3 regions of the Paenibacillus sp. FSL F4-0087 genome follow, and region 1 is predicted to be linked to each of the others. Evidence: riboswitches for the same ligand, from Rfam matches in the RefSeq annotation. Region 1 holds a riboswitch; each other region holds the start of a gene.

What was found. A riboswitch is a leader RNA that binds a small molecule or an ion and turns the genes downstream of it on or off. The one in region 1 is predicted to bind cyclic di-AMP.
Region 2: linked by a shared signal. The riboswitch ahead of MHB84_RS06040 (hypothetical protein) and the one ahead of MHB84_RS12905 (3D domain-containing protein) in region 1 are both predicted to bind cyclic di-AMP.
Region 3: linked by a shared signal. The riboswitch ahead of MHB84_RS25255 (3D domain-containing protein) and the one ahead of MHB84_RS12905 (3D domain-containing protein) in region 1 are both predicted to bind cyclic di-AMP.

The regions. Positions count from the first base shown of each region.
Region 1 is NZ_JBBODJ010000001.1:2,745,663-2,753,603, forward strand. It holds gene ispE (4-(cytidine 5'-diphospho)-2-C-methyl-D-erythritol kinase) at 1-482, opposite strand, end outside; gene MHB84_RS12880 (small, acid-soluble spore protein, alpha/beta type) at 632-808, opposite strand; gene veg (biofilm formation stimulator Veg) at 1,032-1,307, opposite strand; gene yabG (sporulation peptidase YabG) at 1,461-2,357, opposite strand; gene rsmA (16S rRNA (adenine(1518)-N(6)/adenine(1519)-N(6))-dimethyltransferase RsmA) at 2,417-3,319, opposite strand; gene rnmV (ribonuclease M5) at 3,324-3,869, opposite strand; gene MHB84_RS12905 (3D domain-containing protein) at 4,025-5,209, opposite strand; cyclic di-AMP (ydaO/yuaA leader) riboswitch at 5,483-5,736, opposite strand; gene MHB84_RS12910 (TatD family hydrolase) at 5,978-6,748, opposite strand; gene MHB84_RS12915 (HD domain-containing protein) at 7,079-7,941, opposite strand, start outside.
Region 2 is NZ_JBBODJ010000001.1:1,237,512-1,245,452, reverse strand. It holds gene urtC (urea ABC transporter permease subunit UrtC) at 1-823, shown strand, start outside; gene urtD (urea ABC transporter ATP-binding protein UrtD) at 786-1,595, shown strand; gene urtE (urea ABC transporter ATP-binding subunit UrtE) at 1,573-2,268, shown strand; gene MHB84_RS06065 (hypothetical protein) at 2,295-2,948, opposite strand; gene MHB84_RS06060 (Rha family transcriptional regulator) at 2,976-3,179, opposite strand; gene MHB84_RS06055 (urease accessory protein UreF) at 3,452-4,153, opposite strand; tRNA gene MHB84_RS06050 (tRNA-Leu) at 4,574-4,656, shown strand; partial or broken gene MHB84_RS31345 (hypothetical protein) at 4,762-4,830, shown strand; gene MHB84_RS06045 (glutathione peroxidase) at 4,806-5,282, opposite strand; cyclic di-AMP (ydaO/yuaA leader) riboswitch at 5,650-5,825, shown strand; gene MHB84_RS06040 (hypothetical protein) at 5,946-6,341, shown strand; gene MHB84_RS06035 (HAD-IA family hydrolase) at 6,504-7,196, shown strand; gene MHB84_RS06030 (Nramp family divalent metal transporter) at 7,342-7,941, opposite strand, start outside.
Region 3 is NZ_JBBODJ010000001.1:5,480,413-5,488,353, reverse strand. It holds gene MHB84_RS25270 (PspA/IM30 family protein) at 60-731, opposite strand; gene lpdD (prenylated flavin chaperone LpdD) at 861-1,205, opposite strand; gene MHB84_RS25260 (polysaccharide deacetylase family protein) at 1,359-2,147, shown strand; gene MHB84_RS25255 (3D domain-containing protein) at 2,276-2,944, opposite strand; cyclic di-AMP (ydaO/yuaA leader) riboswitch at 2,947-3,142, opposite strand; gene MHB84_RS25250 (amino acid ABC transporter ATP-binding protein) at 3,427-4,149, opposite strand; gene MHB84_RS25245 (ABC transporter permease subunit) at 4,136-5,599, opposite strand; gene MHB84_RS25240 (M20 family metallopeptidase) at 5,782-6,957, shown strand; gene MHB84_RS25235 (alpha-glycosidase) at 7,203-7,941, shown strand, end outside.

The DNA.
Region 1 (7,941 bases):
GGATTCGGCATCGGTGTCAGCTTCTCACCACGGCCTGTAGCGAGTGCTGTTCCACCTGTAATGCAGAAAGGCACATCAGACCCCAGTTCGGCTCCGAGCTCCTGAAGCTCTTGATCCGGAATGTTGAGACGCCAGAGGCGATTCAATCCACGCAGCGTTGCTGCTGCATCACTGCTGCCACCAGCAAGTCCGGCGGCCACCGGTATTTTTTTGTCTAGATGAATATGAACTCCAGTTTTCACATCATAACGCTCTTTGATAAGCCTGGCTGCCTGAAATGCCAGGTTCTTCTCATCCAGGGGGATATATCCCGCCTGACTGGAGATAAAGATCGTGTCACGAGGAAGCTCAGACATTTCCAGTCGATCGGCAAGATCCACCATCGTCATAATCATCTCAACTTCGTGAAATCCATCTCTTCTTTTATGTAGAACGTCTAGCATCAAATTGATTTTAGCAGGCGCTTTTTCGTAAATTTTCAAGGCGTTCACCCGTCCTCACCTTTTCCCTAAGACAACTTAACATATTATATCAAAATGGGGCTGTCAAGTCATTTCTATTCCGCATCCATGGGGAAAAAGCGAGGTCATTCCTGCCGGATTGCCCCGCTCTCCAAACCGATTGAACCGGATTACGATTTGCGTGCCGCTTCTTCCGCAAGTTGAATGGCCCGTTTCACCATATTGCCCGCATCCTTCGCTTTGATCCCGCCCCAACCTTCCTGCTGGACGGTATCATAGAACCCTAGGTCTTTTGCCAGTTCATTCTTGAGTTCATCCGACATTACACTTCTTCTTCTCCGGCTCATGGGTCATCCTCCTCGAAATAGTTCATTCATAATAAGTCCATTCGTATCCGGGACTATTTGCCCTCAGGCCAAGAAAAATGCCTTGAACCTGTCCAAATAGTATGCCGCTTCTTCTCCAGACTCATTCCTGATCAACTATGCCTCTCCGATGAATCGAGCGGGCTTATTGCAAAAATAAAAAAAGCGACCTGCCCAAGGGGGCAGAATCGCCGTAAATCGATACTTACGTCTCCATGTAGGAGCTATGCGTCTGGCTGCCTGGATCAAATACCATGACTTCCACCGATTCCGTAAGTATATCAGCATAACTGTAGGATACTCGCTTGAAAGTTTCTTGCTCCTCATCAAGCTTGACAATAAAAACAGAAGGGTACGTTTCTTCCAATACACCCGTACGCTCAATGGTCTTACGGCGGCCACCATTAGCCCGCAGCATAATTTTCTGACCGATATGTGCATCGAGATTGCGTTTGATATCCAATAGCGTATTTTTAGCCATTGTCGACGACCACCTCTTTTCTTGTCCATTATACCGGATTTTACAGTCATTGTCAAATCAAAACTAATTATTATATCAGTATCAAAAAGTTGTTGTCAATGAATTTTTTTGCAAACAAAAAAAGCCCCTAAATGGGACTTTTTTCTGCCATCTTCAGACGGCTGATGGATTCACTTTTAACGTGGATAAATCATTCAATCCGGGCAGACCTACGCGATAACTTCCCCTTGTCTCTACGCCGCCCACACCCTGGCTACCACTAATCGTGTTATGCAAAATGTCATTCATGTTCACGGTTTCCCGCACCGACGTGAAGGCTGCCTTGGCTGCCACATAGACTGGATCCAGAGCATGAATGAGAATTCGGCCTGGTGAACTGGCAAAGTTCGCTCCAGCCCGTAGCAAGGCCTCAAAGTGGGACTGACACGCGCCAGCTACAATCGTGAGCGCATCGAGATGACGTTCATACTGCCTAGCCACTTGAATAGCGGACACGAAGTTCTGCGAATTCTTGTAGCTGCCCAGACTATATAAGTCGTAGGGCTGACGAGTCTTGAGTACGCCGTCATGGCCAGTAATCACAACAATATCCGGACGCACTTTCGGCAGCAGACGATATAACGTGTCAGCCATGGCAGACTCATGTACATATTGGCCCTCTGCGGGAACACGAAGCTGCTCATAAAGGTTCATGCTTTTTTTTAGATAATTGGGGTCACCATCCAAGTGCAGCACTTTGCCAGGCATCTCGAAATAAGCCGGTTCTTGTTGCACAGACCATTCCTGAACTATTCCTTCACGATTGCGCTCAGCCTGTTCCATTCGATTCTGCTGCAGGCGTGAGAGCGTCTGATGTGCCTTCACGTGAGCCTGCCTCGTCTTCGCACTCTGCGGTTCATAAGGAACCTGTATCAAATCGTTCACAGGGGAATCGGCTAACAGCCGGAACTCGGTCCCTTTAATGATGGCACCGTCCGACTGGAGGCCTTGCACCCGAAAAGTCACATCTCCACCGTATGACTTTCGAACGACCAAGTCTCCGATATTCATCAACATAATCACCTCTACCCCATCGTATGGGCAGAAACCCGGATTGGTTCATCCGAATTTTACAGAGCTGCGCGTACTCCAGCTTCCCACATTACGGTACAGAGTGTTGCATACTCCTGCAGGCTCAATGTTTCTCCCCGTCTTGAAGGTTGAATACCGGCCTGCTCCAACAGCTGATCAGCCTGTTCTCTGTTCTCCTTTGTGAAGAAACGAGCTTTCAAATTATTTGAGATTGTTTTTCTACGCTGCGCGAAGGAAGCCTGTACCACTTCGAAGAAATGTGCTTCGTCGGGAACTTCAACCGGTGGTTGCTCACGCACCTTTAACTTGATTACTGCCGATTCCACATTAGGTTGCGGAATGAAAACCGTGGGCGGAACAATACAGACCAATTCCGGCATACTGTAGTACTGAACCGCAATGCTCAGACTGCCATAGTCCTTTGATCCCGGTGCAGCAGCCATACGTTCAGCCACTTCCTTCTGGATCATGACTACAATACTGTCTACAGGCAGCTTCTCTTCGAGCAGCTTCATCATGATTGGTGTCGTTACATAGTAAGGCAGATTGGCCACAACACTCACTTTATCTACCGTTCCAAAATCGGTGCGGAACAACTCAGCTAGATCCAGCTTCAGCACATCCCCGTGATGCACACGAACGTTCGGATAAGGCTGCATCACTTCACCCAGAATCGGAATCAATCTCTGATCAATCTCTACAGCCGTTACAGGACCAGCTACACGAGCCAGACGTTCTGTGAGTGCGCCAATACCTGGTCCGATCTCAAGTGCGCCCTTAGACTCGTCCAGATCAGCTGCATTTACAATTTTGTTTAATATATTTTGATCGATCAGAAAGTTCTGACCCAGGCTCTTCTTGAATGAAAATCCGTGTCTTTGAATAATTTCTTTGGTTCGTTTGGGTGTTGCAATCTCTACGGTTTCTTCCATGCCTTTCATACGCTCACAATCCTTCACGTTCAATTTGCGATAATGCTTCGGAGAATTCTTCCCGGGTAATCTGGAATACACTCAACCGCTTGTGGAACTGCTTGCCGTTGCAATAACCTATACCCAGAAGATTGCCCATCTCCATACGACGTGCAGCAGCCTGTGGGTGCACAATCAGTCCCGCCGCAATCAGATCCTCCCAATCGATCAGACTTGGGGCGCCTTCATATGACGTGTGTACACGAGCCAGTGCATGACGAATCGCCTCCGGTGAGGCGTTCTCCACTCCGATATCGCCCTTGCGCGTAGCATCTGCCTCCGGAATGAAAGCATGCTTGCAACCAGGTACCTTATTGGCGATGATTTTACGAATACGTTCACCAGCATGATCCGGATCTGTCAGTACAATGACACCACGTCTCTCTTGAGCAAGTGCAATACGCTTTAGAATGCGCTGGTTGATGGCAGATCCACCAGTCTCGATCGTATCTGCCTGAACCGCACGTCGAATGGCTACGGTGTCATCACGACCTTCTACCACGATCACTTCTTTTATCATGTTCCATTTCTTCCTTTCTAACGCAAAAAGAAGAGGAATATCCTCTTCTCTGCCAAACGGCGGGGGAGACTGAATTCAGACCCCTCCGCCGCATATTCCGCATGAATCATTCATGCTTATATTTTATAGCATTCCCATTTCAAAGTAAAACGATTTTAGTTCGCTTCCGGCTTCACCGGACCAATCACATATACCGTCTTGCCTTTCTTCCGTCCGAAGTTCAGGGCATGCTTCACACTATCATAATACACATCAATTTTGTTGCCTTTAATGGCACCACCTGTGTCTTCCGCACGACGGAAGCCAAGGCCCTCGATATAAACCCACCAGCCAATTGGAATGACTTTGGGATCAACTGCAATGGTACGTCCCTCGGTTACCCGAGTACCTGATGCTGTTTTTGTGCCGATACCGGGCTCTTCAGAAGAGTAAGCCGTCATGGATACATTTTTTAACACTTTAGAATATTTAAAAGAACTTCCTGAGACGGTAATTACTTTGCTGCCCGAGGCAGCGGTTTTCTTCGAGTTCGTGGTTGTTGCTGTTTTTGTCGTGGAAGTCTGCGCTGATACCGTCTGAATCACTGGCTCTTTCACAACAGGTTTGGCTTTGGTACCAACGGCGATCACTTTATCAACGCGATTCGTTGCGACCGATTTACCCACCATTTTTTTGGAGACCAATTCTCCATCCTGGAACACCTTTTCAATATGCTGTACAAGCGTGCCTTCTTTACCGCTCACAATGACACGATTGTCGCCTTTGTACAAGCTAGGGTCAGCCGTTTTGATCACTTTATAAGCAATCGGCTGTTCCACTTCCACCGTACGCTTTGTTACCCGCACTACACGAATTTTCATATCCGCTTCGATAGTGGTTCCAAGCGCCGGATACACTTTGTCTTCACTTGCAATCTGAATACCTGATTTTTTAATCGCATCTTTTACCGATGAATCGGTTGTATACAGAGTCTTGGTGTCTCCGTCTGCCGTAATCTTAACTGGAACGGCCCGCTCAATAACGATGCGGTCTCCATCTGTAATCGCCCCATTCAAGGGCATGGATACCTGATCGTGAGGGCTGACTGTGATTGACTGCTCCTCCAGCATTTCCTGAAGCATTCCTGTACGAGTCTCTACCGCTTGAGCCTTGCCATCAATAACCAGTGAAATTTGTTTCCCGGCCTGACCGTAAACGACTAACAAGATCATGATTGTAAGCGCAATTGAGAAAATCGCGATCAATGCCATTTGACGCATGTTCTCATGCTTCCACCGCAACGCGAAAGACTTACTGGATGATCGTGACTCATGGGTCTCTTCTGGTTGGAATGTGCCCACTTCTCCGTCCTCCTTCATAGCCTCGCCGTCTAAAGTAATGCATGATGTCTTTGACGCGACTATACCAAATTTTCTACAGAACACAGATCGGACCAACATAATCCGGTTCTGCACCATGAATCAATCTTCGCAACATGATGTCATCCTCCTGAATACTTACCGTATGATGACAGTATTTCTTTTATTCAAAAACAAAAAAGCCAAAGAAAGAGTTTAAGAGGAACTCTTTCGTGGCTTCCGAATGATTCTGAATATCGGAAATTCATGCACGAGGTTGCCTCTCTTTTTCCGCTTGCGAGGTTAGCTGTCGGGTTCGGGCGAAAGAGAGCCGCCCTATCTCCGGTCATCCGCTCATGGCGGACGCCCTTGAATTCACCCCGAGACCCAAAGAAGAAATCAAATACGGCTTCGCAGATTCATACGCTGCTTTTGGGTCAGCGCATGTTGCGCATCGGCTGCAAACACCGATGTTTAAGCCCTATTGGTTCCCCCGCTCTCCGTTAACGGAGACTCAGCGAGACTGATTCATGAAAGTAATGTTGTTTCATCGGAAAGTGTCCCTTTGTTCATCCCCCGAACATCTGTCCAATTTTCCGCACAACAATTCACTGAAAAGATGATATCCTGTTTCTATGCATGTTGTAAAGCGTTGTTCAAGTACGTTTTTCTAAATATTTGGTTAAAATATTGTAATATTCTTGATTTATTTGGATCAAAAAGCAAATTAACTCCGCCTAACTCACTTTTTCACCTGTTTTGCTCGATATTTTAACGAATCCCAAATCGTTCCATGGCATTTTTGGTCGTTATTGCTGCAATTTCCTCTACCGAAATGCCTTTAATTTCCGCAGCTGCTTCTGCAACCAGACGTACATGCGCTGTCTCATTTCGTTTTCCACGATAAGGGTGCGGTGTCAAATAAGGGGCGTCCGTTTCGATGAAAAATCGGTCCATAGGAACCTTCTCAAGAACCTCTTTGGGCTGCTTCGCATTTTTGAACGTGATTGGCCCTCCGAAGGAAAGATGAAAGCCCAAATCCAGGCACATCTTCGCTGTTTCCCAGCTGCCAGAGAAGGAATGCATAACACCGCCTACTTCCCCGGCCTTCTCTTCACGCAGAATCTTTACAATATCCTCATGCGCATCCCGGTTGTGAATGACAATTGGCATATTTAACTCACGGGCAAGACCAATCTGTTGTCGTAATACGCGATGTTGAACCTCTTTCGGTGAAGTGTCCCAGTAATAGTCTAGACCAATTTCACCAATGGCTACCACTTTTTTATGCTTGCATAAAGATGCAATCCATTCCAGATCACCCTCCTGCATCGTGATTGCATCCACTGGGTGCCAACCTACCGCAGCATAGATAAAATCATAGGTTTCAGCCAGCTTCATCGTGGACGGAATGGTCTCCCGATTAAAGCCCACGTTAATCATGCGACCAACGCCTGCATCCACGGCACGCTGAATCATTTCCTCGCGGTCCTCGTCGAATTGTGGTGCATCCAGGTGTGTGTGTGTGTCGAACAACATCATGCTGTATTTCTCCCTTCATGTCGAATAAACGACTATCTCTTTTTAATGTATCCTATACATCTTAACCAGAACATAAATATTACTAAATTGGATCATGTTTTTTTATATTTCATTCCATTAGTTTATTGAACACAACATGTAGAACGAACAAGTTTCTTCATATCTATATGTGCTTATTTTTAGCAACTTGGGTTGTATTCTAATTGCTCAGATTACAAAATTATGTCGATCTACATGTACTCTCCATTAAAGCAGATTACTGTATCATGAAAAATAGCTCTTTTCGAAAGCTTTTTTGCATCATGATTCTTGAACAGCATTGCACATCATTTAATGTGAGAAATAGGGGCGAATATGGGACGGTAATTCATGAACAATCGCATCCACCTTATTCTGCGGATAATACAAATGATGTTTTCCGCGATGAAGACCACTGATTGAACGGACAATGTCGGACACCTCTGACAACTCATGTAACTTGTCTTGCCGATCAAGCAGCAAAATCTGCTTGTCCGTGGATTCATCCGGACGAAACACATCATACGGATTATCCGTTGGAAAATCAATTTCTAGATCATACTCGGGATTGAGACCGGCTACAGTGAAGGCTTCCCGAATCTCTTCAATCATGTTTACGTCGATCTGTTCAATCTCTACATACTTATATAATTTGCGATCTATAAATCGTTCGCATAACTCACTTAGAACAGTATCGTCCTCTTTGCGCCACTGCATAAATGCCGTCTGAATCAAAGCTTCGTCCAGTTGCAAATATTCTTCCACTGATAAATCTCCATTGAATAACTGGGGCAGTGGATCAATCATGAAGCGGAATTGAAAACCTTGCTGTATGAGACTTTTTGCCCGCTTAAATATTTGCCGCAATATAATTTCCGAACTCCGGGTAACCGGATGAAAGTAAATTTGCCAGTACATCTGGTACCTGGACATCAAGTAATCCTCCACGGCGTGCATGCCAGACTCCTTGACCACAATTCGTCCGTGATATGGACGAAGCATACGCAGGATACGGTCAAGGTCAATCGTCCCATAATTTACACCTGTAAAGTAGGCATCCCGAAGCAAGTAATCCATGCGGTCCGCATCGAGCGGACTGGTAACCAAATTAACAACAATAGGTTGCTCATACGTTTTTTGAATAACAGAAGCCACCTTCTCGGGAAAATCAGGAG
Region 2 (7,941 bases), 1.5 Mb from region 1:
TGACTTTATGGGATGGAGTGGTCTTAGCGGTCTGCCGTGGTTCTGGGAGCCGTTCAGGTCATTTCCGATGGCGCTATTGCTGGGGATTGCCCTTCCGGCATTGCTGGCCTTTGCCTTGGGGTGGTTCACGTTCCGTAACCGGATTACGGGTGTGTATTTTACAATCCTGACCCAAGCATTAGTCCTCATTACCGTAACGTTATTTGTGGGCAAACAGGAATGGACGGGAGGGACCAACGGTATAACGGGATATAACGCGATCTTTGGTTTTACCCTTCATTCGGCAGGGACAACGATTGCTCTTTACTATATAACGCTTGCCGTTCTGGTGCTCGCCTATCTGCTTTGTCGCCGGGTTGTGAACAGCAGGTTTGGTCAGGTGCTTGAAGCTGCGCGGGATGGGGAAAATCGGGTTCGTTTTCTTGGCTATGACCCGGCAGGCTTCAAAACACTGGCCTTCGCCCTTTCCGGAGCGCTTGCGGGAATCGCTGGTATGTTATTTGTACTCCAGGTAGGGATCATCTCACCTTCCATGATGGGGATCGTGCCATCGATTGAAATGGTGTTATGGGTCGCCTTGGGTGGTCGTGGAACGCTGATTGGTGCGGTAATCGGTGCTGTGGTGCTGAACGCAGCCAAAACGGGCATCAGTGAAGCTTATCCGGAAGGTTGGTTGTTTGTCATTGGTGGGCTCTTTGTAACAGTGGTCTTGTTCATGCCGAATGGGCTTGTTGGTGTATACCGTCATGTGGTGCGCTTGCTGAAACGGAGAGGAGAGGTTGTGCATGTTCCAGTCAGTCAGGAAAAACCAAAAGTCTACTGATGTTCCGGTAGTCCTGGTAGCTGAGGAAATAACGGTGGCATTTGGCGGTTTTGTTGCGGTCAAAGGCATGAATCTGAAGCTGCATGAACATGATCTGCATTTTCTGATCGGTCCCAACGGTGCGGGGAAAACAACGATGCTGGATGTGATTTGCGGCAAAACCAAGCCCTTGTCCGGTACAGTGAAGATGGCCGATGGTACGGATCTGACACGTCTGAAGGAGCACCAGATTGTTCGAAAAGGGGTAGGGCGCAAGTTCCAGGCTCCGTCCATCTTTGCTGGTCTGACCGTGCAGGAGAACCTGATGCTGGCTGCGGAGAATCGTCGTTCTCCTTTACAGGCTCTGGGTATTCAACGGTATTCAAAAATAAGTCCAGCCATGGAGCGGATTACGCTCCAGATTGGTCTGCAGGGCCGTGTGGACGCACGTGCAGGGGCGCTATCACATGGGGAAAAGCAGTGGCTTGAGATTGGCATGCTGCTCCTGCAGGAACCCCGTGTATTGCTGCTGGATGAACCGGCAGCGGGGATGACTGACGAGGAAACACACAAGACGGGCCGCCTACTGCAAGAGATTGCGCGAGAAAGGTCTGTTGTGGTAGTGGAGCATGATATGGAGTTTGTTCGTGAGTATGCAGCCAAAGTGACAGTGATGCATGAAGGCAAGCTTCTAAAAGAAGGTACGATGGCGGAAGTGCAGGAAGATCCGAGAGTGGCTGAAGTGTATCTGGGCAAAAGGAGGGATGACCATGCTGTCGCTGCAACGAATTGAGTCCGGCTACGGGGAGAGCAATGTGCTGCGCGGTGTAAATCTGGATGTTGAGCCAGGTCAGGTGGTATGCCTGATGGGGCGTAATGGTGTAGGGAAAACCACCTTGATGAAGACGTTGATGGGGCTTCTTAAAATGCGCAAAGGAAGTATTCAGTGGAAAGGTCAGGAATTATCCACCCACGATCCGGCCAAACGGGCCAGGTCGGGGATTGGATATGTGCCGCAGGGGCGAGAAATCTTCCCGCAGCTAACAGTAAAGGAAAATCTGCTGCTGGGTCTGGAGACAAGTGCAGCGAGTGTAAAGACGTTCCCAGAGGATGTGCTGGCGATGTTTCCGGTGCTTGCCACGATGTATGGTCGACAGGGTGGTGATCTAAGTGGTGGGCAGCAACAGCAGTTGGCATTTGCCCGCGCACTGGCTGCCCGGCCGGGATTATTGCTTCTAGATGAGCCGACAGAAGGCATCCAGCCTTCCATTGTAGAGGATATCCGGCAGGTCATTTTGCAAATTAAGGCAAAGGGTGAAATCTCCATCTTGCTGGTGGAGCAAAGTATTGATTTTGTGCGCGGTGCTGCAGATTATATCTATGTAATGGACAAAGGGGCAATTGCACTGCAAGGCACACCGCGAGAGCTGGATATGTCGCAGTTTGAGCATCATCTGTCTGTGTAGCTTAGGGTTCTTGGTGTAGGGTGAGTTCAGGAACGCTTGTCCAGAATGTTGGAGTACTTCGGATATAATCTACGGATGCAATCCGGGCAGATATCATGGGTAAATTCGGCATGAGTGTGTTTCTCCAAATAACTCTCAACAGAGTTCCAGCTGTCCTGTTCATCCTTGATCTGTTTGCAGACAGCGCAGATGGGAAGCAGTCCACGCAAAGTACGCACTTCAGACAGGGCCTTCTTCAATTGGCGTTCTGTCTGTTTCTGTTCGGTAACATCCGTGTGTGCAATCAATGCGAGATCAGACAGCAGGGATGGGTCGGCCTGAATCAATGGGGTGAGTTCCAGGCGGAACCACCGCTGTTCGTTGTGGACAGTTTGGACGGCGATGTCGTATGTATAACTGTCTTTAAAAGGTGCAGTGATACTTTTTAACTCCTGAACAATTTTCGCATTCTTTGTTTTCTCCTCGCGTAATGTCCACCCCTCTATAAGGTGAAGGTAATGAGGCGGTTCAGGTGCTGTTCTGGAGGAGCCTGTAACGCTTGGATTTGGAAGCAGCTGCCCGAGTCCGTGTTGCCAAGCGGTGTTGCAGCTTCGAATGATCCATTTGTGGTCGACGATGATGAGCTGGTGCTGGATGGACTGGAACGATAATCTCTCCAGATCGGATATTAAGTATCTCATGAAATGAGCTCCTCCTTGGCAGAAATTTTATCTTAAATCATCTGGTATTTCCAAAATGTCAGCGACCTGGTGCCTGAACCGGGTTGCTTTGCGTGTGCCGTGAATGAGATTGGACAGACGGTATGGCGGAATGCCATACTGTTCACAAAATGTCTTTTGGTCGACCTGGAGTTCGGTTAGTCGTCGTTTAATGGCCCATCCAAAAGGAGTCACAGGTTTCTTTTTGTTCAAAAGGGTTCACCCCTCGTTGGAATGTAGTGTTCAGCTGGTTATTCTTGGTGTAAAATATACAGATATGCGAGCTGTATGTTTTATTATATACGTATTTGCGTCATCTAACAATTAAAAAAGACGTAAAAAAGTGTATTTTAAGATATTAAATGGCGTAAATACGTTAAATAGACAAAATAAATGACATAAAAAACACGCCAGCAAGGAGGTTGCGGCGTGTTTTTTATATTTTTACAGTGTGAGGAGGCGGGTTATGAAGGGATGGGGACAGATTAGGCTCTGTAGGCGTGAAGCCCTGCTCCAAGCATGTGGAAGCTTGGGAACAACGTTTTCATGGACATTGAGGTTGGTTGTGCCGGTCCATCGGCAGCGGAGGCGCTGACGGTATGCCATTCATGCTCCAGATCTGCGGCCAGGCGAACCAGCAGGTCCTGGATTGTATCGGTATGAAGAGGAATCACTTTGGAGGCTTCGGTTATGCAGGCGCTCATGGCTGAATGCAGATAACCAAGGACCGCCTCCTCGACAGGGATTTCGAGGTGGTGGTTAATCCAGGCGTGAACGGTGGAGAGGCAGCCGACGGATTCATACTTAGCCAGGGTTTGTTCGAGATGGCTAAAATCAATCCAGGGGTGGAGTGCGTGAGCCAGCTTAATCAGTCGTTTGCCCATTGTGGAGGCGTGTTCTCTAAGATTGACTGGTGTCCGCTGGACATGGACGAGCTTGTCGATGAGGGCTGTACGCCATGCGTCATTATGATCTGCGGCAGTATATATGCCTTTAATCGCCATGCCTTCCAGACGCACGATGCTGGGGTGCAATTGACAGCGCATGAATGATTCGAGATCTTCGGCGTTACGAATGGTACCTTCAGCGATATGGGTATCCATTCCGAAGGAATGGGTGAAGCCTCCAACCTGGATAGAGGAATCAAGCAGTTTGACGTAATCGAGCAGCTTATTCCCACGGTTCACGATCTTTCGCCTCCTACGTTCGTTAAATGTTATATTAAATAACATTTATACTCCTTTTTAGTTCGTTTTATGTTCGTAAATCCGAATTATATGATATATATATTCACATAAATATCCGCTTTTTGTCAATAGTTTCTTGGTTTTTAAATATTTAATCTGTTTAATGTTATTTTATATAACTTTATGAGTTATGTTAAACTGAGGGGGGATAAAGGATGGCACTACAAATAAAGTAGAGTGATCGACCTAATCGGATATACAAACGAGATCAAATTTAATCATATGCACTTCGTAGGAGAAAATGACGAGATTATACGATTTATGGAAGGGAAAACGCAGTTAAAATGATATTTATAAAAATGCTTTACTTTTAAACATGAACCGGGTATAATCAATTCTGTTGCCGATTATTTACGACATGCGGTCGTGGTGGAATGGCAGACACGCTATCTTGAGGGGGTAGTGGGTGTATACCCGTGGAGGTTCGAGTCCTCTCGACCGCATCATAAGAACGATTAGGAAGAAGCTTCCCATATGGGGAGCTTCTTTTTTATGTTTTTTTACAGTAAAGATGAGTCCAGACAAAAAAAGGTCACCCGTTTCCCTGAATGCATGTTCATTCTGTCTTCAGGGGTCGGATGGCCTTCAGTTGTTATTTAAGCAATTCTTTGATGTCTGCTTCAATTTTATCGGGTGTTGTTTTGGGAGCATACCGTTTCAGAACACGTCCGTTCTGATCCACAAGGAATTTGGTGAAGTTCCATTTGATGGCTTTGGAGCCGAGTACACCCGGTGCTTCTTTGGTAAGATGCTGGAATAGAGGGTGAGCGCTTGAACCATTCACATCGATTTTCTCGAACATCGGGAAGCTGACACCATAGTTCATCTGACAGAACTCGGCAATATCATCAGAAGAGCCTTTTTCCTGTGCAAACTGGTTGCTTGGAAAACCAAGAACTTCAAACGGGGAGTCTTTAAACTTATCCTGAAGTTCTTGCAGACCTCTGAATTGAGGTGTGAGTCCGCATTGGCTTGCTGTATTCACGATAAGCAGTACTTTGTCACGATAGTTGGACATTTCAACTTCCTGACCGCGAAGGGTGTTTACTTTGTAGTCGTAGACTGACATGAAAATCGCCTCCATTTCATATTCTTCTTCCTTCTATTATATTGATTGCAATTAAATATTGCAAAATTAATATTGCTTTTTTAACTCAATTTGAGGCTGTCGTGTATGATCTGTGACTGATTTAATACCTAATTATCGCTAAAGAGAGAATTAGAGAGCTTTGATGAGATGGGTAGAGAATGGATGCGTTGTAAGCGCTATTATTGATGGGAAATGGCAAAAATCCGTCGATTCGGTGATCTGCGCAGACTTTACACCAATATGGCACGGGTGTATGATTCATATCGTAATTCCAATTTAAATTAAATTTTACATGAAAAACGAAACAAACGATAATATCGCTCTGATTATTGATTATAAAAGAACGATGTTTTAATCGCTGAGTTTCCATTCATTCATGGGTGGGAAACGGGGGAACCAACAGGATGAACTGTCCAGGACAGTGGGCATCCATGGGGTGAATTTTCCGGTGACAGCCGGAAATAGGGCGACTCTCGCGCCCGAATCCGTCAGCTAACCTCGTAAGCGTTAAAGGGAGAGGCAACAAGCCGTACGCTGGTTCATAGTGTCTTTTTGCTATGGATTATTGAAGAAGCGTCCGGGAGGCCTTGGTCCCCCACGCTTCTTTTTTGTTGTCTTTTCACGCCAAGGGAGGAACGAATGATGGATAAAGAGATGATCTTAGTGACTGCTCCAAATGAAGCAGGACGTAAATTTATCAAATTGCTGATGTACAAAAAAATGCCGTTTGCCGTTCTGACCAACAGTGCAGGGGAAGAGCGCAGGCTCCGGAGAATCGGTGTGGAGCATGTCATTCGCATGAACACGGCTGCAGCTCAGAAATGGTTTTTGCCGCAAGGTAGTGTCGGCAATGTTTTTATTTTTGAAAATAGCCTAAACCTGACCTGTCGATATTTGCAGATCTGCCGCTCCTGGACATCCAAGTCCTTGTGTGTCATTACGGAACAAAGCCACCCCAAAGGGATCTATCGGGGAATGGGAGCAGACCGTATTGTATATTCCTTGAATGGGGAAGTTGGGTTTCTGCTGAATGGCTAGTGGCTAGTACTATTCCTGTGATTGATCCAGTGTCAGCTGCCTGTTATAATTGAAATCATAAATAAACGGAAACTTGAGGAGACTCATGCATGTTGGTGGGTCTTCTTTTTTATGGTTTGGGAAATAGGGATAATTTCCTGTGGCTAACGAGGAGGAATAGGCGTGCCGGATGTACGTGGAATACAATGGTTGTTCTTTGATGTGGGGGATACGCTCGTGGACGAATGGGAGCCGGTAGATGATATTATCGGTCAGTTCGTTCGTGAAGCTTGTGCGCTTGGTTATCAGGTGGAGATGCAGACGGTGCGAGAACTATTTGCCGCCTCCTACCGAAATTACGAGCAATGGCCGATGAAATTGGCTATTCGTACCCTTATCAGCGACAAGGGGCACCGGGAACAGATACAGGAGAAGCTAAAGTTCCGCAAAGAGCTTGAGCGGCCCTTCGCGTCAGCCGACGCTGTTCTCCAGACGTTATCGCAACACTATAAGATTGGTATCATTGCCAATCAGAGCCCGGGGACGGAAAATCGGCTGGATAGCTACGGCTTGCGCAAGTATGTGGATGTGCTGGCCTGTTCGGCTGAAGAAGGAGTGTCCAAGCCTGATCCTGAATTGTATGCTGTAGCGTTGAAACAGGCGGGATGTAAACCCGAGGAAGCGGTCATGATCGGCGACAGGATTGATAATGATATTATTCCAGCTAAGAAGCTGGGTATGCATACGATCCGGATTTTGCAGGGTTATGGCAGGTTCCAGCCGGAGCTTGCGGATGCAGAGCCTCCAGACTGGACTGTTGAATCACTGGAGGAACTTCTTCCATTGTTAATGGTAACTCAAAGTTCAGACAACTAAATAAGAGCAAGCCGTATTTAAGATCTAATCGGTATGAATTAGATGGCTGCTCAAACATATAAAAGGCTGATCGTCTCAAGGGATACATGACTTGAGTTGATCAGCCTTTTTGAGTTAGACAAAATATTGCGTAGTTCCGTTTAACTTAGAATAACAGAATGGTTTGGATAATCAGATACACATTCAGGACAACGATAACTCCGGCAATAATCCAGGAGATGATTTTGAGCCACAACTTGTTGGCAAAGGCCCCCATGCTTTTTTTGTCACTCGTAAACATCACCAGTGGAATGACGGCAAAGGGTAGCTGTAGCGACAGCACAACCTGGCTCAGAATCAGCAGTTCCTCTGTTCCGTGCTCTCCGGCAATGGCTGTTACGATGACGGCTGGAATGATTGCGATTAGACGTGTAACCAGTCGACGAAGCCATGCTGGGATACGAATGTTCAGAAAGCCTTCCATTACAATCTGTCCGGACAACGTGCCGGTGAGTGTTGAGTTCTGGCCGGAAGCCAGCAAGGCTACACCGAACAGGATGCTGGCGATGGTAGTACCCAGCAGAGGTGTCAGCAGATGGTATGCATCTGTAATTTCCGCGACCTGAGTCATACCTGCACTATGGAACACGGCAGCAGACACAATCAGGATGGCTGCATTGATGAACAGAGCAAGCGTTAAAGCGATGGTTGAATCCATGGTGGAATACAGAATCGCTTCTTTTTTCCCTTTTGGCGTTTGTTCAAT
Region 3 (7,941 bases), 2.7 Mb from region 1:
AAAGCGAAGGAGAAACGCTGGTCTCTCCTCCGCTGGTGCCCCTGCTTGCTTACAAGGTTTTAGTTCTTATTTTCGTATTGCTTCATCAGTGCTGCCAGTTCATCCTCAACAGCCTGATCTTTGCCCAGCTTCTCGAACTCATCATCCAGCGATTTTCCTTTGGACGACATCTCATTGCTGGCTTCGGCCTGTGCTTCCATCTGCATCATTTTTTCTTCCATGCGCTTCATGCCGGCACTTGCAGTGTCGGAGCCAAATCCGTTCAGCGCCTTGTTGATTTCGGTTTGAGCTTTTGCAGCGTTGTAGCGCGCAACCAATGTTTCACGTTTGTTTTTCATTTGCGTCAATTGTTTGCGCATTTCGTCCAGCTTGCCACGAAGGTTATCGGCAGAAGCCTTGTTTTGATCATAGCTTGTTTTGTACTCGGCCATCTTCTCTTCAGCGACCTTCTTCTCTTCCAATGCCCGACGAGCCAAATCCATATTCTGTGCACGCGCTGCTGTATGTGCTTGCTCCTCACGTTTCTTCACGAGAGCTTCCTGTTCTTCAAACAGCTGCTTGAATTTCTTCTCAATGGCGATCTGTGCAGCAACAGCTTTCTCCGCATCTTCCAGATCTTCCTGCATATCCCGGATATATTGATCCGTCATTTTGATCGGATCTTCTGCCTTGTCAATAATAGAGTTAATGTTAGACATCGTTAAATCGCGCAATCGTTTGAAAATGGACATTATGGTATTCCTCCTAGTCGATAGTTCATCCTTGTATATAATCATACATACGTGGCAATGTTCTACTCGTTTCAATTTTAACAAAAAAAATCATAAAAAACGATTTTAGCCTGCTTAGCCTAAATGGAACTATTGAATCAATCGACCCGTTTGGCACAGCTCTTCATCAAGCAGCTTCTCTGCAGTCTGCACAATCTCGTCAATCTGCATCCGCGTAATTTCATCAAAGTGAATCCCCATTATTACGGTAACGGTTACCTTTAAATGAAGGGCAGCCTTACGTGCCAGTCTCTCACACAACTCTTGTTCTTTATGCCCTGGAATATGCACCGTAGCCCCACTCACTCGTTCACGGTCTGGATAAAATGTGGCTACTGCTCCAATATGTGATCTTCCTCCAGTTACCATAAACACTTTGTCTTCCCCTGCCTCAATCACCTGTAAACGAACGGAGTTTAAATCGTATGTACTCATTTTGCTCCACCTGTCCTTTTCAATATGTATATGTATGGTGGAATTATGGCTCCGATTTAATGAATCAGCAGTGAAACATCTCACATCATGCATAAATACGGATGGCCCCGGGCATACCAAAGAGAACGCAATTTGGGAAAAGGAGGCACGAACATGCGTATACGCCTCATCATGTTATCCATCATGGTCATTCTTCTGGGAGGAAGTTATGCTCCTGCTCAGTTATGGGCTTCTTCAAGCCCGCAAACCGAACCTGCTTCGAAGTCTGATTCTCCTGAAGAAGAACAGTTGACTCTGGGACAACTCAGACAGAAATATGCGGATACGTTCAAAACCAATGGCCCCTCAACAAAAAAGGTCGCTCTGACTTTTGATGATGTTCCTGATCCACGGTTCACACCGCAGGTGCTGGATATTCTAAAAAAATACAAGGTGCGGGCTACGTTTTTCATTGTAGGAAATCGCGCTGAGAAACATCCGGATCTGGTGAAACGTATGATAAAAGAAGGGCATATTGTGGGCAATCACAGCTACAATCACCCGGAATTCAGCAAGCTAACCATGAATGCATTTCGCAAACAAATCTTACATACCGGGGATATTATTCGAAATCTAGCGGGTTACACTCCCAAAATGATTCGTCCACCCTATGGTGACATTAACGAGCAACAGCTCCAATGGGCAGCCAAGCAACATTACAGCATCGTGAACTGGAACGTTGATTCTCTGGACTGGAAGGGCCTCTCCAAAGAGGAAGTCAAACAAAACATCCTGTCCGCCGTCAAACCAGGTTCCATTGTTCTGCAGCATGCAGGAGGCGGTGTAGGATCGAAGCTGAGTGGTACGATCGAGGCGTTGCCTGAAGTTATTGAAGAATTGCGAAACCGCGGGTACGAGCTGGTGACTTTGGACGAAATGCTGGAACTGCCAAAGGGTAAATAGATTTGATACGGCAATGGATATTCAAAAGGGTGTTCTTCAATCACATTATTGTGATTGGAGAGCACCCTTTATTGTTTAATTTAGATTAAGTTGGAGTCACATATGATGATGTGCAGCTTGCTTTGATTTTATTTCAAAATGTAAAGTTCCACATCCTGAATACCAAATGTGCTCACGGATTGCTTGCTGCCAGGAATAAAGATATCGATCTTGTGTCCTTTAATGGCACTGCCCACATCACGAGCCGTAGCGACAAATGCCTGTTTTGGCAGTCCTGGATGTGTATGACCTGTCACCAGTACCTTTGTACCCAATGGAATGATACTTGGGTCTACTGCAATGGTACCCAATTCAAGCGGATTACCGAAGTAATCCACAGCACCCCATCCTCCATTTTCGGAAGCATCAGCGGAGTATGCTGTTGCTTTGACGTCGACAGCTTTGCTGTAATCAAACGTTTTTCCCCAGGCTTGTACAACTTTACTATCTGCATTAACGTCAAGGCTTGCGGCAGTTACCGTTTTGGCCTCCGTTTTTGCTGCTGCAGCAGAAGCTGTGTTTGTTGTTTTACCAGGGATCGTAATTTTCAAACCACCATAAATGTTGTAAGCTGAAATGTCATTATTAGCTTTAATAAGAGAGTTAAGTCCAACTCCATATTGTTTGGATAAGGTGTAGAAGGTATCCCCCTCTTTGGCCACATGAACTGAATCAGCATGAGCCGGAACGGCCTGAATGAGCATTGCTGCTGTCAGCAAAGCTGTTGCTGTTTTGGCTATACGTTTCTTGTTAATCATGGTCTTCCTCCCTCATTATGCCTGCGAAGTTAGTTGTCGGATTCGGATGGAGGAAACCACCCTATAGGTTCAATTACATTTAAGAATTTATGTAGCCCTAATTCACCCCAAGCCGTGTGCAAATAATTCTTCCCCTAGCACACTCTGCATCATTACATCCCACACTCCCAACTCCGGAAGTTTCGGCAGGAACAAATATATCACAATTTTGTAACCAGGGGTCGTAGTAAATGTTACCATCTGGCTAATTCACTTTAATATTTAGGCTGAATTCAAGCCGTTTTTTCAAATAAATGTCTATTTGAGCTTTAATCATTGATGACAGAAACGTTACTTTTTATGTAATTCCGTGCGTATCCTTACATAACAAAACAATCCCTGCCGACGGTTCGTCGACAGGGATTGTTGAGGGGATGAAATTCTCATCCAAAGTATAGATTTTGCATTTTCATCTTGATCTTCATCCTTATTATTGGATGGTATTAGAGCACTTTAGCGAGGAAGTCACGTGTACGTGCATGCTTGGGCTCGCCAAACACTTCAGCAGGCGTTCCTTCTTCTACAATAACCCCACCATCCATGAACAGGATACGGTCTCCTACTTCGCGTGCGAAGCCCATCTCATGGGTTACAATAACCATAGTCATGCCGCCCTCTGCAAGCCGCTTCATGACATCCAGTACTTCACCGACCATTTCAGGGTCCAGTGCTGAAGTAGGCTCGTCAAACAGCATGACATGCGGCTGCATCGCAAGCGCTCTTGCAATAGCGATCCGTTGTTTCTGTCCACCGGACAGCTGATTTGGATAAGCGTCTTTTTTGTCAGATAGGCCAACCGTCTTGAGCAAATCTGAGCAGATTTGTTCCGCTTCGTGTGCAGATTGTTTTTTCACTTTAATGGGAGCAATCGTAATATTCTGTTGCACCGTTTTGTGCGGAAACAGATTGAAATGCTGGAATACCATCCCCATTTTTTCACGTGTTGCATTAATGTTATGTTTGGGGTCAGTGATCGATACACCTTCAAAATTAATTTCGCCTGAAGTCGGCTGCTCCAGCAGGTTCAAACAGCGCAAAAATGTACTTTTCCCCGATCCGGACGGACCGATGACCACGACAACCTCGCCTTTGCCAATTGTTACATTAATGCCCTTGAGCACATCGTTATTTCCATATGATTTGTGTAATTGTCTAACGTCTATCACTTGCACTCAACTTCCTTTCCAGTCGACCCAGCAGCTTGGACAAAATGAACGTCAGCACAAAGTAAATGGCCGCTGCAATCAGGAATGGATTCATTCCTTGGTACGTAATGTTTTTGACTACACTTGCCTGGTACATAATGTCCACCATACCAATAACCGAGATGATGGAGGATTCCTTGATAATGGTCACGAACTCATTACCGATCGCCGGCAACACCGCTTTGAACGCTTGTGGAAGCACAATGAAGCGCATGGCCGCACCTCTGCCCATCCCCAGGGAACGAGCTGCTTCCAGTTGACCGCGATCCACACCCTGTATACCTGCCCGGAAAATCTCGGCAAGATAGGCACCACTATTAATGGATAGTGTGATAATCCCCGCCTGAAGTGGCGTGAAATTAATCCCCAACGTTAGAGCAAGACCGTAATAGATAATCATCAACTGAACCAGCATTGGTGTACCACGAATAACTTCAACGTAAGCTGTTCCGATCCAACGCAGAATGGAAACGTCATGCAGACGGAACAAACAAATGATCAAACCGATAATTACCCCGAAGATTACACCGAGTGCAGACAGTAAGAGGGTGTAGCCCACACCTGTTGCATAAAAGCTTTTGTACTGCCAGAACACTTGGAAAATGTTTTGGTCTTTTTTCACCTTGTCTGCCATCAACTTGCTTGCTTCAGTAACCATCTGATCGATTTTATTTTCGCTTTTCAGACGCTCGAGCGTTCCGTTCACTGCACTCAGCAATTCCGTATTGCCCTTACGAATCCCGATTGCCGCTTCGGCCTGCTCTTCATCCGGAATAGCTGGAGCTAATCCAATCACGTCATCCAGGTAACCGGCAGCTACTGTATCCTCAACGATTGCAGCATTTACACGATTGGTCTGCAATTGCAGTACGATATCAGATATTTTATCAAGTGCTGTCAATTTTGCGCCTGGGATTCCCTGGCCAATCGTTTCCTGAATGGAGCCTTTTTGGACACCAATTTTTTCATTTTCCAGATCAGCCATGGTTGGATATTTATCTTTATCCGCATTGCGAACCATGATGACTTGCTTTGATTTATAATAGGTATCGGAGAAGTCAATGCTTTGTCTACGATCATCCGTTGGCGTCATTCCCGAGATGACCATATCCACCCGACCACTCTGCAACGCAGGAAGAAGTCCGTCAAAACCCATATCCTCTATTACAAGTTCTGCGCCAAGATCGGCAGCAATTTCTTTAGCAATCGAAATATCAAATCCGACAATTTGGTCTTTACCATCAATCACTTTATGGAATTCATATGGTGCAAAGTCGGCACTTGTACCGAGCACCAGCTTTTTACTGCCTGAATTGCTTGTAGTTCCCGTTGCCATCGCAACAGGTGCAACCGTAGTTAGCAAGACCACAAAAGCTAGCAGCATCATGGTGTAACGACTAATCAATTTCAACCCTGTTCTCCCCTTATAATACTTTGTATGCTTTCTGTTGTTGATGCCTGAGTCATTATAAAGTAGAATGCATGATTATGCAATGCATTTCGACAGGATTCGATTACAGCCCGTTTCTGAAAAATAACCGCAACTATGATATAATTATTGAATTATTTTCATTTTTGCTTAAGGAGTCCATCATGACACATACCAAAACACAAATACTAACTGTTATTGACCAATATGCTTCCCGTTTTAAGGAGATTTCATCATACATTGGTGCCAATCCCGAACTTGGTAACGAAGAATACCTTGCTTCTGCTCGGTTAAAAGAAGAACTTGCCTACCATGGTTTTTCTGTAGAAGCTCCTGTCCTTGGTTTGGACACCGCATTTATCGGTACGTATGCTGCTTCCAAACCAGGTCCGACGATTGCCCTGTTATGTGAATACGACGCACTTCCGGAAATCGGTCATGCTTGTGGGCACCATCTAATCTGTATGATGAGCCTCGGAGCTGCGGTAGGTCTGAAGTCCATACTGGATGAAGTCGGCGGAACATTAAAAGTGTTCGGTACGCCAGCGGAAGAAACGCGTGGGGCCAAAGTGCCTATGGCTGAAGCAGGATTGTTTGATGACTGTGATGTCGCACTAATGGCGCACCCTTATTACGCCTATGAGAAATCTGGCAGTTCCCTGGCTATTGATGCTGTACAATTTGAATTCCATGGGAAATCTTCACATGCTGCTGCAAGTCCACATGAAGGCATTAACGCCCTGGATGCAGTAATCCAGACGTTTAATGGCATTAATGCGTTCCGTCAACAAGTGAAAAGCACGGTTCGTATTCATGGGGTTATCAATAGCGGAGGACAGGCAGCCAACATCATACCTGACTACGCTTCAGCACAATTCTATGTACGTGCCTCGACGAGAAAAGAGTTGAATATTCTCACTCAACGCGTAATTCAGATCGCGGAAGGTTCTGCTTTGCAAACGGGATGCCGGCTTGTTACATCTAATTATGAGACTTCCTATGATGAGATGGTCACGAATGAATCGTTATCTGCTGCTTTTAGTGCTAATCTGCTTAAACTGGGTATTTCTCAAGAGGAGATCGTAAGTGGTAACGACCATGGTTCTATGGATATTGGTAACGTATCCTTGCGTTGTCCTGCGATCCACCCATATATCCGTGTTGTGGACGAAGTTCATACGCTTCATTCCATTGAATTCCGGGATCTGGCGTTACAGGAACGGGCCCTGGACGGTATGATCCTTGGAGCCAAGGCAATTGCTGCAACTGCTTATGATGTTCTTACACAGCCTGGGCTGCTGCAAACCATTCAAACAGAGTTTAAGCAAGCAAGTCGCTAAGTTTTTCGCAAAATGCTGCGTATTTGCAGCAGGGTGTTCTGCAGGACCTGCATTTCGGGTCTTAAGGAGCACCCTTTTGTTTTGTCATAAATACGTATATACGGACACAAGCTGGAAATGCTGTGAAAAGAAAACGTTGAAAAGTGTTGAAATCTTTACATTTAGCGGCTGAACTAATGGTTCACATGCTGTCTAACTTGGTTATTTATAGCTATAACTTTATCTTGAGCTCAGGAGGTGTTGTCATGCTGCTCGAAGCGATGTATCACGTTCCACGCGATAAATGGGCTTATGCTTATAATCCCTCGACGATTCACCTGCGTGTACGAACGAAGAGAGACGATGTACAATATGTGACTGCACTGACTGGTGATAAATACGATTGGAATGGAACCTATAAGGAAATTCAATTGGAAAAAGCGGCTTCCGACAATATGTTTGATTACTGGGAAACTGCAGTTAAGCCCAAATTCAAACGTCTGACTTACATCTTTCGCATAACCGCCGGTACCGAAAATATTTATTTGGCTGATAACGGAATTCATTATACTCCCCCGTATCCTACAGGAGGATATTATGAATTTTCCTACATTCATGAAATTGATGTATTTAAGGTTCCCGAATGGGCTAAAGAAGCTGTGTTCTACCAAATCATGACCGAAAGGTTTGCCAATGGTAATCCCGATCTGAACCCGGAAGGAACCCAGGAATGGGGCGGTCGACCTGAACTGGATAACTACTTTGGCGGAGACCTGCAAGGTGTTCTCAATCACCTGGATGATCTGACTAAACTCGGTGTTAACGCCATCTACTTTACCCCTCTGTTCCAAGCAAACTCCTACCATAAATACGATACCGTTGATTATAAAAAAGTAGACCCTCAATTCGGGGACAATGAAATGCTCAAAAAAGTAGCAGAACAATGTCATCGCCGCGGAATCCGTGTCATGCTGGATGCGGTATTTAACCATTGCAGCGAAGACT